2 regions of the Mesorhizobium sp. KR1-2 genome follow, and region 2 is predicted to be linked to the other one. Evidence: riboswitches for the same ligand, from Rfam matches in the RefSeq annotation. Region 2 holds a riboswitch; the other holds the start of a gene.
The links. A riboswitch is a leader RNA that binds a small molecule or an ion and turns the genes downstream of it on or off. The one in region 2 is predicted to bind S-adenosylmethionine.
Positions count from the first base shown of each region.

Region 1: another riboswitch for S-adenosylmethionine. It lies ahead of ABLE85_RS00890 (O-succinylhomoserine sulfhydrylase); the one in region 2 lies ahead of metA (homoserine O-succinyltransferase).

Region 1 is NZ_JBDZDS010000001.1:170,368-179,279, reverse strand. It holds gene ABLE85_RS00915 (sugar transferase) at 1-278, shown strand, start outside; gene ABLE85_RS00910 (NAD-dependent epimerase/dehydratase family protein) at 279-1,232, opposite strand; gene ABLE85_RS00905 (hypothetical protein) at 1,217-1,597, opposite strand; gene ABLE85_RS00900 (nucleoside-diphosphate sugar epimerase/dehydratase) at 1,667-3,406, shown strand; gene ABLE85_RS00895 (2'-deoxycytidine 5'-triphosphate deaminase) at 3,483-4,574, opposite strand; SAM riboswitch at 4,651-4,727, shown strand; gene ABLE85_RS00890 (O-succinylhomoserine sulfhydrylase) at 4,772-5,962, shown strand; gene ABLE85_RS00885 (DUF922 domain-containing protein) at 6,730-7,281, opposite strand; gene ABLE85_RS00880 (CDP-alcohol phosphatidyltransferase family protein) at 7,460-8,065, opposite strand; gene apaG (Co2+/Mg2+ efflux protein ApaG) at 8,211-8,603, shown strand; gene ABLE85_RS00870 (GIY-YIG nuclease family protein) at 8,906-8,912, shown strand, end outside.
Region 2 is NZ_JBDZDS010000005.1:250,118-259,029, reverse strand. It holds gene ftsE (cell division ATP-binding protein FtsE) at 1-181, shown strand, start outside; gene ABLE85_RS12955 (ABC transporter permease) at 174-1,154, shown strand; gene ABLE85_RS12950 (YdcF family protein) at 1,337-1,966, shown strand; gene ABLE85_RS12945 (1-acyl-sn-glycerol-3-phosphate acyltransferase) at 2,038-2,823, shown strand; gene ABLE85_RS12940 (aldo/keto reductase) at 2,876-3,823, opposite strand; gene ABLE85_RS12935 (gamma-glutamylcyclotransferase) at 3,947-4,468, opposite strand; gene ABLE85_RS12930 (DUF2125 domain-containing protein) at 4,611-5,597, shown strand; gene ABLE85_RS12925 (prephenate/arogenate dehydrogenase family protein) at 5,677-6,621, opposite strand; gene hisC (histidinol-phosphate transaminase) at 6,625-7,737, opposite strand; SAM riboswitch at 7,855-7,933, shown strand; gene metA (homoserine O-succinyltransferase) at 7,989-8,912, shown strand, end outside.

The DNA of each region.
Region 1 (8,912 bases), on a different contig from region 2:
ACAACGTGCTTCGCGGCGAAATGAGCTTCGTCGGCCCGCGCCCCTGCCTTCCCACGCAAGTCGAACTCATCCACGAGCGCGAAAAACGCTCCCTCTTCGAGCTCCGACCCGGCATTACTGGCCTGGCGCAGATACGCGGCATCGACATGTCGAACCCGCGACGCCTGGCGGAAGTCGACGCCGAGTACGCCAATTCGGCCTCCCTCCAGGGGGATCTTCACATTCTCCTGGCCACGGTTTTCAAGGGTGCGGGCCGTGGCGATAGGCTCCGCCACTAGCTAGGAGCGGCGGCTCGCCAGATACCGTGCGGCCGATGCGATCATTGCGTCTTTCGTCGCACGCGGAGGCGACCATCCGAAGGCGGCGCGGAACCGGCTGGAATCGACCTCCAGATCTTCAAGCAGGCTTCGCACGATGCGGCCTTGCCCGGCCATCCGTAGCAACAGGCGCAGAAAGCCTTCCGGTACGGATAAGCGCCGAGGCGGAACCCTCATGCCTTCCTGAAGCCAGGCGGCGATTTCGGCCAGACTAACCGCTTCCGCATCTGCGACCGAATAGGTGCCGGACATGCTGGGGTCTGGCGTACCTGAAACAACCGTTTCCAAGGCGTCAACGAGATTGTCGACGGCGACAAAGCTTCTCCGGTTGTGAACGGCGCCGAAAGGCAATGGAAGCCCCGACGCGGCCAGTCGCTGCAGATGCCGCCAGTTGCCCTTGGCATCCCATCCGTAGATCAAGGGCGGGCGGATCGAAATGCCGAGCCGTCCGAGGCGGGAGAACTCGGCCACGTGTGCTTCCGCGGCCAACTTCGAAAGCCCGTAGGGCGTCGTGGCAGCGTCCGTTGGGGTGTCGCCGGATACGACGCCTTTGGCTGAATTGTCGGCCACCGCATGCACGCTGGACACCAGCACGAAACATTGCACCCCTGCCTCGAACGCCTGCTCGGCGAGCCGGGCGGTGCCGCGATTGTTGACCCTGTCGAAATCCTCGTTCGCGACACCCGGCGCAGGGACTTGCGCTGCCAGATGGACTACAGCGCCGCAGCCTCTCAGGGCGCCGCGCCAATCCGTTTCCGGTCCTATATCGCCGACGAGCACCGTTGCCATATTTGAGGCGCCGTTGGCGACCGGAGATCGGCCCGCCAGAGTGAGATCGCGACCTTCCCGGAGCAGCCTTGCCACCAGGTGACGTCCCACGAAGCCGCTCACGCCTGTAATCAGAATTTTCCGCAAGGTGATTCTATCCAGACACAGGGAAAACTGCCTTGGAATGCAAGCGGCACCGCGAGATTCAGTGCTGATTTGCCCAACTTTTTATATCCGAAATCAGTTTCGATTGTCTTGTGAAGCTTCTTGGCAACACTCATCGATGTTGTGTGAATATAGGCCAATATTGGCTTGATCTCATAGATATTGATTTCATAGTTTCCCAATGGGCGCTTAACGCCCGGGGGACCAATTACCGAATGAAGCTGCTCCTTAAAACGGACAGAATCAATGTTCTGCGCCTGGGCAGCATCGTGCTCGACCTCGCCATTGCCGCCGGCGCATTTTTCGCCGCGTATCTCTGCGCATATGGCCACGCCCGATTGCAGCATGTCCCAGGCCTCTTCGAAAAGACGGCATCGTTCACAGCAATTTGCGCGCTAAGCTTCATCTTTTTCCGCGTGCAGAAAGGCACATGGCGGTACGTCTCGATCTCGGAGCTCACTGCGCTCATCAAGGCGACGGTGATAGCGGTCGGCCTCTACACAGTCGCTGCGTTCCTGCTTTCGCGTGGCGAGAATGTTCCGCGCAGTGTGCCGGTCCTGTCCGCGCTGTTCCTCATCGCCGGTCTCTCTTCGACGCGCCTGACATACCGCCTGGTGATGGACGGCACCTGGAGAGGAAACAGCCTGAGATCGCCCCTGTCGCTAAGAGGCCGCAAAGTACTGCTTCTGGGCCTCTCCAACAGCGCCGAGAGCTTCATCCGCAGCACCAGGAGAAACAAGGCCAGCAACATCTCGGTTGTCGGCATTTTCGACGATGACAGGCTCAACCACTCGCGGATGGTCCACGGCGTCAAGGTGGTCGGACCGCTTGCAGGTGTGAAGGCCTATATCGAGGAACTCAAGCGACGCGGCATCAACGTTTCCGAGCTGATCGTAACCGAATACCAACCGAGCCGGCAGAGGCTGAACGAAATCCTCGAGACGGCGGCCACGGTAGGGCTCAAGGTGACCAGGATCCCGGATATTACGGCGACCTCCTCGATCACCAGCAGCTTGCTGGTCGAGCCGAAGCCGATCGAGATCGGCGACCTGCTTGGCCGGCCCGAAGTGCTGCCCGACATGGAGGGTATCGCTCATCTGATCAAGGGGCGGGTTGTTCTTGTTACCGGGGCGGGCGGCTCGATCGGGTCGGAGTTGTGTCGGCAGATCGCCACTTCCAACCCCGGGCTGCTGATCGTCACCGACAGTTCGGAGCTTCATCTCTACACGATCGACAAGCAGCTTCGCGAGGCGCATCCGGACCTGCCGATCGTCACGCGGTTCGCGAACGTACGTGACGCCATCCGGGTCAACGACGTGTTCCGTATCTACCGGCCGGATGTCGTATTCCATGCCGCCGCGCTCAAGCATGTGCCGCTGGTCGAAGAAAACCCCATCGAAGGCATCAAGACGAACGTGCTCGGCACCCGCAACGTCGCGGATGCCGCCTTGGCCAACGAAGCCGAGGCCTTCATCATGATCTCCACCGACAAGGCGGTGAACCCGACCAATGTGATGGGGGCTACCAAGCGCGCCGCCGAGGCCTATTGCCAGTCCCTGGACGTGAGTTCGACAACCACACGCTTCAAGACGGTGCGTTTCGGCAACGTGCTGGGATCGAACGGTTCGGTGGTACCGCTGTTCCAGGAGCAGATCGCGGCCGGCGGTCCGGTAACGGTCACTCATCCGAATATCGTGCGCTTCTTCATGACCATTCCGGAAGCCGTGAAGCTGGTTCTCAACGCATCGGCACATGCGCTCGAGAGCCAGAACGAGCGCGGCAAGATCATGGTGCTGGACATGGGCAAGCCCGTGCGCATCGTCGACCTTGCCGAGCGGATGATCCAGCTTGCGGGCTTCAAGCCGCATGTCGACATCGAGATTTCTTATGTCGGCTTGCGCCCAGGAGAGAAGCTGTTCGAGGAGCTCTTCGATCCGTCGGAGGTGCTGGATGCGAATACCGACGAAGCCTATGTCGTCGCTTCACCCCGCGTCATCGACAAGGCGTTGCTGCACCACACGCTGACAGGCCTGGAGGCCGTCGTGGCGCGGGAAGATGCGACGCGAGCCATAGAGCTGCTGTCGCATATCGTGCCCGAATACAGGCGCAAGAGCGACACGGCGGAATCGCTCGAGAGCTTCGAAGCGCTGCACTGACCACCTGCCGTTCAGCGTGAGCTCCCATTCAGCGTAAACTTGAAAGGTCTGGCGCTTTCGCGCCAGTGGCCGCGGCTCAGCCCGCCCGAAAATGCTTGGAAAGCTTGAGGCCCTGCGCCTGATAGTTCGAGCCGAGATCGGTGCCATAGAGCGCATTCGGCCGCGACAGCATGTGCTCGTAAACCAGACGACCGACGATCTGGCCGTGTTCGAGGATGAACGGCACCTCGTGGCTGCGCACTTCCAGCACCGCGCGGCTGCCGGTGCCGCCGGCCGCGGAATGGCCGAAGCCGGGATCAAAGAAGCCGGCATAGTGGACGCGGAATTCGCCGACCAGCGGATCGAAAGGCGTCATCTCGGCTGCATGGCCGGGCGGCACATGCACCGCCTCGCGGCTGACGAGGATGTAGAACTCGTCCGGGTCGAGCACCAATTCGCCCGCGCCGCGTCGGTAGAGCGGCTCCCAGAAGTCATGCAGGTCCTGCGCCGCGCGCTTGTCGACGTCGATCAGACCGGTGTGATGCTTGGCGCGGTAGCCGATCAGTCCGTCCTTGTCGCCCTGAAGGTCGATGGACAGCGCGATGCCGCCGCCGGAGATGTTTGGCGTTTCAGAGGCGACCAGCGTCTCCGTCCGGTGCAACTCGTGAAGCTCGGCTTCGGTGAGCAGCGCATTGCCGGTGCGGAAGCGGATCTGCGACAGGCGCGAGCCGGTGCGCGCGATGATGGGGAAGGTGCGCGGGCTGACTTCCAGATAGAGCGGCCCGGCATAGCCGGCTGCGATCTTGTCGAACTCCTGGCCATGATCGGTCATGACGCGGGTGAAGATGTCGAGCCGGCCGGTCGAGCTCTTCGGGTTGGCCGAGGCCGAGATAGTCTGAGGCAGGGCCAGGCTTTCCAGCAGCGGCACGATGTAGACGCAGCCGGTTTCCAGCACCGCGCCCTGCGTGAGGTCGACCTCGTGGAGCCTCAGGCGCTCGAGCTTCTCGGCGACCTTGTGGCCGGGGCCAGGCAGGAAGCTGGCGCGCACGCGGTAGGCCTTTTCGCCGAGGCGCAGGTCGAGGCTCGCCGGTTGGATCTGATCGGCATCGAGCGACCGCGGCGCCGCCAGCGCCCCCGATTGGAAGAGTGCCGCGATCTCCTGATCCGGAAGAATGCCTGTTTGCGCCAATGCCTGCTCCACAAAATGGTCGAAGGAGGTTTAATGATGTGTGCCATTGACGCAAGCCGGCACGAGGTCTAAACGGGCCTTATCCCGTGGTGATTTGCCGGTCGGCTTGCAGCCACGTTAAACAAGTCGCTAAAGGGCCGCTCGTGCACCGGCATGCGACTTTTCGCGGCCGGTTTTTTTGTGTCTGGATCAAGGCTATGACAAACAACAAGCGCGACTGGAAGCCTGCAACGCAACTCGTCCACTCCGGGGTGCTCCGCTCCGAATTCGGCGAGACCGCGGAGGCGATGTTCCTCACGCAGGGCTACGTTTACGAGACCGCGGAGTCCGCCGAGGCCCGCTTCAAGGGCGAGACGCCCGGCTTCATCTACTCGCGCTACGCCAACCCGACCGTCGACATGTTCGAGAAGCGCATGTGCGCGCTGGAAGGCGCGGAGGACGCCCGCGCGCTGGCGTCGGGCATGGCGGCTGTGACGGCCGCGATCCTGTGCAGCCTCAAGGCCGGCGACCACATCGTGGCGGCGCGCGCGCTGTTCGGCTCCTGTCGCTGGGTGGTGGAGACGCTGGCGCCCCGCTACGGCATCGAAGCGACGCTGGTGGACGGCCGCGACATCGCCAACTGGGAAAAGGCGGTGCAGCCCAACACCAAGGTGTTCTTCCTGGAAAGCCCGACCAACCCGACGCTGGAGGTGGTCGACATCGCCGCCGTGGCGGCACTTGCCAATTCCATCGGCGCGCGCCTCATCGTCGACAACGTCTTCGCCACCCCGTTGATGCAGAAGCCGCTGGAGCTTGGCGCGCATATCGTGGTCTATTCGGCCACCAAGCATATCGACGGCCAGGGTCGCTGCCTGGGCGGCGTGATCCTTTCCGACAAGCAGTGGATCGACGAGAACCTGCACGACTATTTCCGCCACACCGGTCCGAGCCTGTCGCCGTTCAACGCCTGGACGCTGCTGAAGGGGCTGGAGACACTCCCCCTGCGCGTGCGCCAGCAGACGGAGAGCGCGGCCAGGGTGGCCGACTTCCTCGCCGGCCGGCCGGAGGTGGCACGTGTCGTCTATCCGGGCCGGGCCGACCACCCGCAGGCAGACATCGTGAAGAAGCAGATGTCGGGCGGCTCGACCCTGATCTGCTTCGACCTCAAGGGCGGCAAGAAATCGGCCTTCGCCTTCGAGAACGCGCTCGACGTGGTGCTGATCTCCAACAATCTCGGCGACTCCAAGAGCCTGATCACGCATCCGGCCACCACCACCCACAAGAACCTGACCGACGAGGCGCGCGCCGAACTCGGCATCGGGGACGGCACGCTGCGCCTGTCGCTGGGGCTGGAGGATGCCGACGACCTCCTGAAGGACATCGACCGCGCGCTGAAGGCGGCGGCGTAGGGGGCCGGGCGCAGCGCCTCCCTCCCCCTTGAGGGGAGGTGCCGAGCGAAGCGAGGCGGGAGGGGTCGTTGCGGCCGCGCGCGACCCTTTGGGTCTTCGCCTTCGTGAAAGACAGGGGTCTCAATGCCGCGCACTGCCGCAGTGGCCCCTCCCGCATCCGTCGCTCCGCTCGGATGCGACCTCCCCTCAAGGGGGAGGTGGACGCCGGCGCACTTCATCATCGCCACGCCCGGTTTCGCGTCTGGCCATTTCAAAGACAGGCTCTTTCCGCACTGTTGCGGCAGTTTTGGCCGACCGGCATGGGTCCCCGGGACCTCCGCACTTCGCTATCGCTCGTGCTCCGGCCCGAGGATGACGAGGTGGGGCGGCCGGCGCCAATCGCCAGCGTCGAGGGCCTACGAGGCACCTTGATCCCAACTTGTTCAAGGTTTCTGGAGACGGCTTCGAAGGGATGCCGCAGCCTTTCATCCCGTCGTCCTCGGGCCGAAGCACGAGCACAGCGACGTGCGGAGGTTCCGGGGACCCATGCCTCGGAGCCTCAACCGGCAGTCCGGGGCAGGTTTCGTGTCAGCAAACTGTCCCGGGGAAGTCAGCCCAGCTTTGATCTCCGGCTTTTTTTCAAGCGTCATCCCGGCGGAGGGAGCGCATCGATCTGCTCGGCTGCACCGCCCCAGCCAACTTTGGCCGACCGGCGTGGGTCCCCGGAACCTCCGCACTTCGCTACCGCTCGTGCTCCGGCCCGAGGATGACGAGGTGGGGCGGCCGCCCTATCCGCCGTTCAGCAGCGCGAGGATGAGCTGGTGGACGTTGCCGCCGTCGCTGAGCTCGACCCGATCGAAGTCGCGGCTGCGCGCCCGCTGCGCCAACGAGATTTCCGCAAGACGCTTGGTCAGCTCGGCCCGGATCTTGCTGCAATCGGGATCGTCGGGGACGGAGAAGCCGACGCTCAGCATCTCGATCCCCCGGACCATGTCCTTGATGATGTCGCCATGCACCCGCTCATGCGCCTGGACGCCTGAGTAAAACGCCTCCCAGTTCGTCCGGATGGCGGGCGGCAGCTTTTGGCTTGGCCGGGGGAGCATGTAGGTGATGGTGAGGTTGGGCCGCGCCGAAACCAGCGTGCAGGCGCCGTCCGGCTGCGGCTCGTATTTCCGCGACCAGGTGAGCGTGAAATTGGTGTGCGCGATGGTGCGGACGCCGAGGCTTCCCACCTTCGGTCCCCGCTCGCCGATCGAGGCGTATAGCTCGGGGCCGGTCTTGCCCGAGATGGCGTAGGCCTCGATCTTCTCGACCGCCTGCCACTCGGCATGCGCAGCCATTGGCAGCGACGCGACGCAGGCCGCCAGAAAACAAGATTGGACAGCCGTCTTCACGCGAATCCCCCAATGCAGCAGTGCGCGGAAGCTAAGCGCGGCATGCGCAGCTTTCAATTGGCTCCAGTCGCATCGTCAGGAACGGGATGACAATCCGGGGCTGGCCCAGCCTGCCCACAGTCCCTCATCGAAACGTCCGCGCCGCCAGCACGATGCGCGACAGCGCGGTGTAGAAGGTGAGCGCGGCGAACACATAGGCGATCGGCGCGAACCAGGCCGGAAACAGGCAGAAGGCGACGAAGACGATCAGCGTTTCGGTCGCCTCCGCCAGGCCGGTGGTGAAGAACAGCGATTTTTCACCCCGCGCCTTGCCTTGCATCCACCGCTTCTCGGCCATGATCGCATAGGCGAGAAAGCTCGATCCGTTGACGTAGAAGGAGAGCAGCAGCACGGCGCCGGCGATCGCGTTGGCGGCCGGATCGGCCAGCACGAAGGCGAGCGGGATGGCGCCGTAGAAGGCGAAGTCGAGCACGATGTCGAGATAGCCGCCGAAATCGGTCGCGCCGCCGGTTCTGGCTATCGCGCCGTCGAGCCCGTCGCCCAGCCGGCTGGCGAGCAGCAGCGCAAGCCCTGTCAGGAACCACCCGGCGACGATCGCGCCGGCCGCGGCTATCCCGATGGCAAAGGCGGCAAGCGTAACCGCGTTGGCCGGAACGCCGGCGCGCGCAAGCCAGCGCCCGATCACGTCCAGCAGGGGGTCGATGCCCCTGCGCGCCCAGCCGTCCAGCATCCGCCTACCCTTGCCTGCGTCGTTCCGCCCAATAGACGCGAAACGTCGTCATGCGGAAATCACAATCGCGATGATGATGACGCAAAGACTGTTGACCTGCTGTTAAGGGCGGCAGATTCTTGGGGCTTTGAGGAGTATCGATGCCATGTACCGCGCCATAACGCGCAATATCGAAGTGAGCGTCGAGCCGTTCTACCTCGAGGAGCGCTCCGACCCGGCGGAAAACCGCTATGTCTGGGGCTATCGCGTGACCATTGCCAACCAGTCGGACGAGTTCGTGCAGTTGCTGTCGCGCTACTGGCACATCACCGATGCGCTGGGGCGCGTCGAGGAGGTGCGCGGCTCCGGCGTCGTCGGCGAACAGCCGGAGCTCAACCCCGGCGACAGCTACCAATACATGTCGGGCTGCCCGCTCACCACGCCGTCGGGCATCATGGTCGGGCGCTATACGATGCGCAACGAGCGCGACGAACTGTTCGACGTCGACATCCCCGCCTTCTCGCTCGACCTGCCGGGAACGGCCCGCACGGTGAACTGAGCCGCTCCTTCGGGGTCGGTGGCAACGGCGTGTTGCCGCCGGGGTTCCGATGCGGAGGACAGCCTTCCTGAGGGCAATGGCGCGCTGCCGAAAAGTTCCGGCATGGATCCTCGGGTCAAGCCCGAGGATGACGAACCGAAAAACGTCACTGTCAACCATCGCCGGTAGACGCCTTGCAAGAACGCCTCCTGCATTCGTCATCCTCGGGCTTGACCCGAGGATCCATGCCGGAACGCGTCAACCGGGCCATGCATGGCAGAACGCAGGATTGCGTCTTCGGTCCGATCCGCTACCGTCCAGCCATGACGG
Region 2 (8,912 bases):
TGCCGACGAGCCCACCGGCAATGTCGATCCGCCGCTGGCGCGGCGGCTGCTCAGGCTTTTCATCGAGCTCAACCGGCTGGGTACGGCGGTGGTGATCGCTACCCACGATCTCGCTCTAATGGACCAGGTCGACGCCCGGCGCATGATCCTCGCCAATGGAAGGCTCGACATCTATGAATGACCTTCCGGTCGAAGACGACGTCCATGAAGCCCCGGCGCCCCGCGCGCGGACCCAGCGCAAGACCGCGCCGATCGTGCCCCCGCAGAACATCGCCGGGCGCGCCCTGGTCTTCGTCATCGCGATCATGACCTTCCTGTCCTGCCTGACGCTTGGCGCCGTCACGCTGGTGCGCGACACCGCCTCGGTGTGGGAAAACCAGATCGCCCGCGAGGCGACCATCCAGATCAAGCCCGTCGACGGCGTCGACATGGAAGCCTCGCTGCAGAAGGCGGCCGACATCGCCGGCCAGTTCGCCGGCGTGCGCGGCGTCAAGACCGTCGACCGCCAGGCCACCGCGCGCCTGCTGGAACCGTGGCTAGGCTCCGGTCTCGATCTGGACGAGCTGCCGGTGCCGCGTCTGGTCATCGTCACCATCGACGAGGACAATCCGCCCGACTTCGCCACCATGCGCCAGCAGCTGGAGGCGGCCGTGGCCGGCGTCGCGCTGGACGACCACCGGACATGGGTCGACCGCCTGGTCGCCATGGCCCACACCACCGTCACGCTGGGCATGGCGATCCTGGTGCTGATGCTCTCCGCCACGGTGCTGACCGTGGTGTTTGCCACGCGCGGCGCCATGTCCGGCAACGGCCACATCATCGAGGTGCTGCACTTCGTCGGCGCCGAGGCGCGCTTCATCGCCGCCCAGTTCCGCAGTCACTTCCTGCTGATGGGCATGAAGGGTGCGGCCGCCGGCGGGATTGCCGCCATGATCGTGTTCATCGCCTTTTCATGGTGGTCGTCACGCAATCTCGCGACGCCTGAGGCCGACCAGGCGACCGCGCTGTTCGGCAACTTCGCCATTGGCGCGGCAGGCTATGGCGGGGTCGCCCTCATCGTGCTGGTCATCGGCGTGCTGACGGCCGCCACCTCGCATGTCACGGTGGTCACCTATCTGAAAGACATCGACGTGAGCCATCACGAGGGGCTTTAGTCTCCTCTCACGAAAGCGCGACCGGCTGTAATGCAATGTGCGGAGACAGTCGACGGTTGGCCGCCAATCACTAATTTACATGATATGATGACGTGGTCGAAATGAAGGGTGCCAACGGCGGCATGAGGGACGATTTGGCAATAGCCGGGACATGCTCCAAGCGCGGCAGCGCATTTCTTCGCATGTCCATCCTCGGGTTGGCCGGTGCAGGCATCCTCTTTGCCGGCGGCTTCGCCCTGTTCGCACACCATGTCAGCCAGCTGACCACGCCCGAGAACCCGCCCAGCGCCGATGCGATCATCGTGCTAACCGGCGGCCAGGCGCGCCTCGACGCCGCTCTGGACCTGCTCAAGTCGGGCAAGGGCAAGCGCCTGCTCATCAGCGGCGTCAATCCCGCCGCCAGCCTCAAGTCGCTGCAGCGGGCAACCGGCGGCGACACCGAGCTGTTCACCTGCTGCGTCGACATCGACCACGCTGCGCTGGACACGATCGGCAATGCCGAGGAAAGCGCCAAATGGGTCGAGGACCACGCCTATTCGAGCGTCATTCTCGTCACCAACAATTATCACATGCCGCGCAGCCTGCTGGAGATGAGCCGCTTCATCGACAGGGCCGAACTCCAGCCCTACCCGGTCGTCAACTCGCGCCTCGACAACGGCAGCTGGATGACCAGCCGCGCCGCCTTGCGCGTGCTGTTCACCGAATACACCAAGTATCTCGCGGCGCTTGCCCGCGCGATCGTGCCGCTGCGCTCGACGCCGGACGGCATGACGCTTGTCGATGCCACCCGCACCGTGACCAAGACCAACTAAGATCAGTCCTGCCGGTTTTCCTTTCGGCACACTTGGTGTAACCAGCCCTGACATTGTCTTCAGGCGCAACCATGATCCAACTTCGCTCGCTGGCGTTCAACTTCGTCTTCTACGTCAACCTGATCGCCCAGATGATCTTCTGGACGCCCTTCTACTTCCTGGTGTCGCGTCAGCGCGCCTGGCTGGTGCCCAAGGTCTGGGCCCGCTCCAGCCTGTGGCTGCAGGCAAAGATCGCCGGCACGAAAAGCGAGATCACCGGGCAGGAGAACCTGCCAGAGGGCTCCTACATCATCGCGCCCAAGCACCAGTCGTTTTGGGATACCATCGCCTTTCTCCCCCACATTCCGGATGCGCTCTACATCCTCAAGCGGGAACTGACCTGGATACCGCTCTTCGGCTGGTACCTCGCCAAGATGCGCATGATAGGGGTCAATCGCGGCAGCCGTTCGAAGGCGCTCAAGGCCGCCGTGGCCGCGACCAAGGAAGAGCTGGCCCGCAACAGCCGCCAGCTCATCATCTACCCCGAAGGCACGCGCCGCCCGCCCGGTGCCGAGCCGGCCTACAAGTGGGGCATCGTGGAGCTCTATTCGCAGCTCAACCTGCCGGTCGTGCCGGTGGCGCATGTCGCCGGGCTCTACTGGCCGCGCCGCAAGTTCATGCGCTATCCGGGCACCATCCATGCCCGCTTCCTGCCGCCGATTCCGCCGGGGCTGGGCAAGGAAGAGTTCATGCAGCGGCTGATCGCCGAAACCGAAGCCGCCTGCGACCAGCTGCTGATCGAGGCAAGCAGAACGGACCAGCCGCCGCTGCCGCCGACCGCCGTGGAGCGGCTGAAGGAGCTGGGCGTCAGCGCCTGAAGAAAAGCCCGCCCCGGACTGATCGGGACGGGCTTTTCAATTCTATCGATATTTAAGCACTCGCCGCGTCCAGTTCGGCAATGTCGGCTGCGTCGAGCTTCAACTCGGCCGAGCGGATCAGGCTGTCCATCTGCGGCAGCGAGGTGGCGCTCGCGATCGGAGCGGTGACGCCGGAGCGCGCGATGACCCAGGCCAGCGCGACCTCTGCCGGCTTGGCCGCATGGCGCGTGGAAACCGCGTCGAGCGCAGCCAATATGCGCATGCCCCGCGCATCGAGATATTGCTTCACGCCCTCGCCGCGCGGGCTTTTGCCGAGATCGGCCTCGCTGCGGTATTTGCCGGACAGGAAGCCCTTGGCCAGGCTGAAATAGGTGATGACGCCGATGTCCTCGGCCATGCAGAGGTCGCGCAGCGGACCGTCATAGCTAGCGCGGTCATAGAGATTGTACTCCGGCTGCAGCACGTCGTAGCGCGGCAAGCCCTTTTCCCTTGCCACCTTCAGCGCCGCACCAAGCTGGTCGGCGTCGAGGTTGGAGGCGCCGATATTGCGAACCTTCCCCTGCTCGATCAGCTTCTCATAGGCGCCGAGCGTTTCCTCGTAGGGCGTGCTCGCATCCGGCCAGTGCGACAGGTAGAGGTCGATGAAATCGGTCTGCAGACGCGTCAGCGAGGCCTCGACCGCGCGGGCGATGTACGCGGCGGAAAGATCGACCTTTCCCTGCCCCATGTCCGAGCCGACCTTGGTGACGACGATCACCTTGTGGCGATTGCCGCGGCTCTTCATCCATTTGCCGATGATTGTCTCCGACTCTCCGCCGCTGTGGCCCGGCGCCCAGCGCGAATAGACATCCGCGGTGTCGATCGTGTTGAGTCCGGCCGCGACGAAGCGGTCGAGCAGGTCGAAGGAAGTTTTTTCGTCCGCGGTCCAGGCGAAGACATTCCCGCCGAGCACCAGTGGCGCGATTTCGAGGTCGGTGCGTCCGAGACGTCGTTTCTGCAAGATCAGCTCTCCATGTTCTCCGGACCGCAGGGTCAGTGCGGCCTCACGGAAAACTATGCCGCGGCAGACAATCGTTCAAACCCGAACGAGTGAGTTTTCCCGTCACATGAGCGCGAGCAGCGCTCAGCCCATGCCGAGCCGCCGCGCCACGCCCTCCAGCCAGTGGTCGCGGATGCCGAGCGCTTCCAGGTGCTGGAGCGTGTTGAGCACATATTCTTCGTTGGGCCCCGACTGCCCGACCGCACCGGCGACGATGCTCGCCGCCTCTGCCTCGTGGAGATTGCCAGCATACTGCTCATGCGCGCGGTCGACGATGTAGCAGAGTGCCTCCACCTTGCCGCCGGCGGCGAGCCGCACGACATGGGTGCGCTCGACATAGACGTTGGTGACCAGTTCGCGTTCGCGCAGATAGGTCACCACCTCCTCGCGCAGATCGCCCGGCACGCGGAAGGCGAGGCCCACGCAGGAGCCGCCGCGGTCGAGCCCCAGCACCAGGCCGGGGCGTTCCTTCGTGCCGCGATGGACGTAGGAATGCACGCACAGCGAACGGCGAAATCCGTGCAGATGCGCGCGCTGCGTCTCGATATGCGCGAAACCTGGGCGCCAGATCAGCGAACCGTAGCCAAAAACCCAAAAATCGCCCATATCGACAAGCCAACTCCGCATGCAGCGCTCCGCTGCCCCGGAGCCATGGATAAAATATCGACGCCGAAAGGGGAAACCGGATTTTGCCTTGCCGGCCCCCGGTTCTGAAAAGATCGCCCAGACAAGAGGATCGACGCGAAAAATGTCGTCAGACGAGAACCGCAAGCCAAACTACAGCCGCCGCTTCCTTTGGCTGGCACTCCTGGTGGTCGTCCTGTGCGTCGGCTACACCGCGGGCTGGTTCTACCTCGCCGACAAGCTCGAGGCGAAGGCCAAGACCAGCGTCGCGGCGCTGAACCACGACGGCGTGACAGCCGAATGCGCCAACCCGGTGGCGCGCGGTTATCCCTTTCGCCTCGGCCTGTTCTGCGACCACGTCGCCTTCGAAGACAGCCAGCGGGGCATCAGCGTCTCGGCCGGCGGCTTCCGCTCGGTGGGCCAGATTTACGATCCCGCCCACCTCATAGCCGAGCTCGACGGCCCGGCCAGTGTCGCCGTGCCGCATTTGCAGCCGCTGGCGTTCGACTGGGGCAATCTGCGGGCAAGCGTGCGGCTGGCCCATCCGCTGCCGGAGCGGGTCTCGGTGGAAGGCAGGCAGCTTCGCGCCGCCACCGCCGCCGGCGCGCAACTGGCGACCGTCGAAACCTTCGAGGGACACATGCGCCCCAACGGCGAAAACGTCGACCTTGCCGGCACCTTCTCCGGCCTCTCCCTCGACCCTGTGCTGGTCGACGGGCGCACCGTGCCGCCTCTGTCGGGGGAGACTGACCTCACCCTCAACAACGGCGTCCAGCTCATCGCCAGCCGGGCGCAGAGCCTCCGCGGCCAGTCCGGCGTCATCCGCACGCTCGACCTCTCGACCAGCGAGACGACCGGCATCTCGCTGAGCGGGCCGTTCTCGGTCGATCAGGACGGGCTGGTCGACGCCCAGTTCAAGGTGACCATGCGCGATCCGCAAGGACTTGCGACAGTGCTGGGCGGCGTGCTTCCGGAAAAGAGCCGGGAAATCCACCAGGGCTTCATGGGCCTTTCCATCCTCGGCAGCTCGCCGTCGCTGCCGCTGAAGATCGTCAAGGGCAAGGCCTCGCTCGGCTTCATCAAGCTGGGCCAGGTGCCGCCGCTGCAGTAGACCTGCAGACGTCAGCTCACGCTGAAACGCTCCTCACCCGGATGCCGGGTGAGGAGACAAAACCTGAGCGGCGTGCCGCTCAGCCCTTCGCCAGCTTCTCCGGATGCGCGACGACCTGGCGGCCAAAGTCGGGCGCGTCGATATCCTGACCGGCGTCGATGATCGAGCGCCGGATGGTGCGGGTGCGCGTGAACAGGTCGAACAGTTTTTCGCCGTCGCCCCAGCGGATCGCGCGTTGCAGCGAGGCGAGATCCTCCGAGAACCGCGCCAGCATTTCCAGGATCGCGTCCTTGTTGTGCAGGCACACGTCGCGCCACATGGTCGGGTCCGATGCGGCCAGGCGCGTGAAGTCGCGGAAGCCGGACGCCGAATACTTGATCACCTCGGACTTGGTCACCGTCTGCAGGTCGTCGGCGGTGCCGACGATGTTGTAGGCGATGATGTGCGGCAGGTGCGACACGATCGCCAGCACCATGTCGTGGTGCTCGGGGTCCATCGTGTCGATGTTGGAGCCGCAGCGCCGCCAGAATTCCGACAGCTTCTCCAGCGCTTCCGGGTCGGTGCCCGGCAGCGGCGTGAAAATGCACCAGCGGTTCTCGAACAGCTCGGCGAAGCCGGCGTCGGGGCCGGATTTTTCCGTACCCGCCAGCGGATGGCCGGGAATGAAGTGCACATGCGCGGGCATGTGCGGCTTCATCTGCGCGATCACCGAGTTCTTGGTGGAACCTACGTCGGTGACGATGGCGCCGGGCTTCAACGTCGGCGCGATCTCCTCGGCGACAGCGGCGGACGAGCCGACCGGCACCGAGACGATGACCAGGTCGGCGTCGTTCACCGCCTCGGCAGCGCTGGTGGTGTAGGAGGAGCCGAGCTGCAGTTCCTCGGCGCGCTTCAGCGTGTCGGGGCTGCGGGTGGCGATGGCGACATGGCCTGCAAGGCCTTCACGGCGAATGACCCGCGCCAGCGACGACCCGATGAGGCCGATGCCGACGAGGGCGATCTTCTCAAACAATGGAGCGGACATTTTCTAGCTTTTCAAAAACTCGGTGAGAGCGGCGACGACGCCGCGGTTGGCTTCTTCGGTTCCGACTGTCATCCGCAGCGCGTTGGGAAAACCGTAGCCTGCAACGCGCCGCAGAATATAACCGCGAGCGGTCAGATAGTCGTCGGCCGATGCCGCCGAGTGCTTCCCATCGTCCGGGAAGTGAATGAGGATGAAATTGCCGACGCTGGGCGTGACCCTCAGGCCAAGTTGCGTCAGATGTGCCGCAAGCCAGGGAAGCCACTGCTCGTTATGCTCAACGGTGCGCTCGACATGGGCGCGGTCGCGCATGGCGGCCACACCAGCCTCGATAGCCGCGGCATTGACGTTGAACGGCCCGCGCACGCGGTTCAGCGCATCCACGATGTGCGTCGGCGCATAGGCCCAGCCGATGCGCGCGCCGCCAAGACCGTGGATCTTCGAGAAGGTGCGGGTCATGACCACGTTCTGCGAGTTCGAGACGAGCTCGATGCCCGCCTCATAGTCGTTGCGGCGCACATATTCCGCATAGGCCGCGTCGAGCACCAGAAGCACGTGCTTGGGCAGCGCGGCGTGCAGCCGGCGCACCTCCTCGTAAGGGATGTAGGTGCCCGTAGGATTGTTGGGATTGGCCAGGAACACGATCTTGGTCTTGTCGGTCACCGCCGCGAGGATGGCGTCGACGTCGGCCGTCTCGTTGCTTTCCTTGGCCACCACCGGAACCGCGCCGGCGGCCTGGATGTAGATGCGGTAGACCAGAAAACCGTGCTCGGTGAAGATGCCCTCGTCGCCCGGCTGCAGGTAGGTCTGCGCCAGGAGGCCGATGATCTCGTCGGAACCGTTCGAGCAGACGATGTTTGCCGGATTCAGGCCATAGACCTCGCCGATCGCCTCGCGCAGCTTGGTCGCCGAGCCGTCGGGATAGAATTCGAGCCGTGCGGCCACGTCGCGCACGGCCTCGATCGCGGCCGGCGAAGCGCCAAGCGGATTTTCGTTCGACGACAGCTTGTGCACCTTGGCGACGCCGGCAGGCGCGCTGCTTTTGCCGGGCACATATGCGGCGATGTCCATGATGCCGGGCTTCGGCTGCGGGCGGCTCATGTCATTCGCTTGCGTCATGGCTGAAAATCCGGCTTTCCAAGGTCAAAAAGGGACGCGAGGGAAATACTCGCCAGGGCGCGGATTGTCGAGAAAAAGCTTTGCCGTTGACGCCGCCCAGGCGCGGACGTAAAAGGCTTGACGTTCCGTGGTGATTTGGCCGGTCGGCTTGCAGCCACGTTAAATAAGTCGCTAAAGGGACCGATGACGACAAATTCGTTCGGACCGGTCGCGATTTCGCCACCGGTCTTTTTTGTTTTGGAGTTTGTGCGATGCCGATCAAGATCCCCGATCAGCTCCCTGCCCACGAGGTGCTTGTACGCGAAGGCGTATCCGTGATGGACGAACGGACGGCGCTGCGCCAGGACATCCGTCCGCTGCAGATCGGGCTCCTGAACCTCATGCCGAACAAGATCCGCACGGAGACGCAATTCGCCCGTCTGATCGGCGCCTCGCCCCTTCAGGTTGAGCTGACGCTAGTGCGCGTGGGCAATCACAAGGCGAAGAACACGTCCGAGGAGCATCTCATCTCCTTCTATCAGACCTGGGAAGAAGTCAGGGACCGCAAGTTCGACGGGTTCATCGTCACCGGCGCGCCCATAGAACTGCTGGACTTCGAAGAAGTCACCTACTGGGACGAACTCAAGCGCATCTTCGAGTGGACGACCACCCACGTCCATTCCTCGTTCTTCATCTGCTGGGGAGCCATGGCCGCGGCCTGGCATTTCCATCGCGTCCCGAAATACACGCTCGACAAGAAGGCCTTCGGGGTTTTCCGTCACAGCAACAATGCGCCCGCCTCGCCTTACCTTGCGGGCTTTTCGGACGATTTCGCCATTCCCGTCTCACGCTGGACGGAGGTGCGCAGCGCCGACATTCCCTCGGGCTCGGGCTTGGACCTGTTGATGGAATCGGACGTGACCGGCCCCTGCCTGCTGGCTGAGACGACCGGCAACCGGCTCTATATGTTCAACCACATCGAATATGATTCCACGTCGCTCAAGGAAGAATATGACCGCGACGTGGCCGCCGGTACGCCGATTGAGGTGCCGCACGGGTATTACCCCGACGACGATCCGGCCCGCCGACCGCTCAACCGGTGGCGCTCGCATGCCCATCTGCTTTTCGGCAACTGGATCAACCAAGTCTATCAGACCACGCCTTACGACCTGGAACATGTCGGAAGGCCCCTGCAG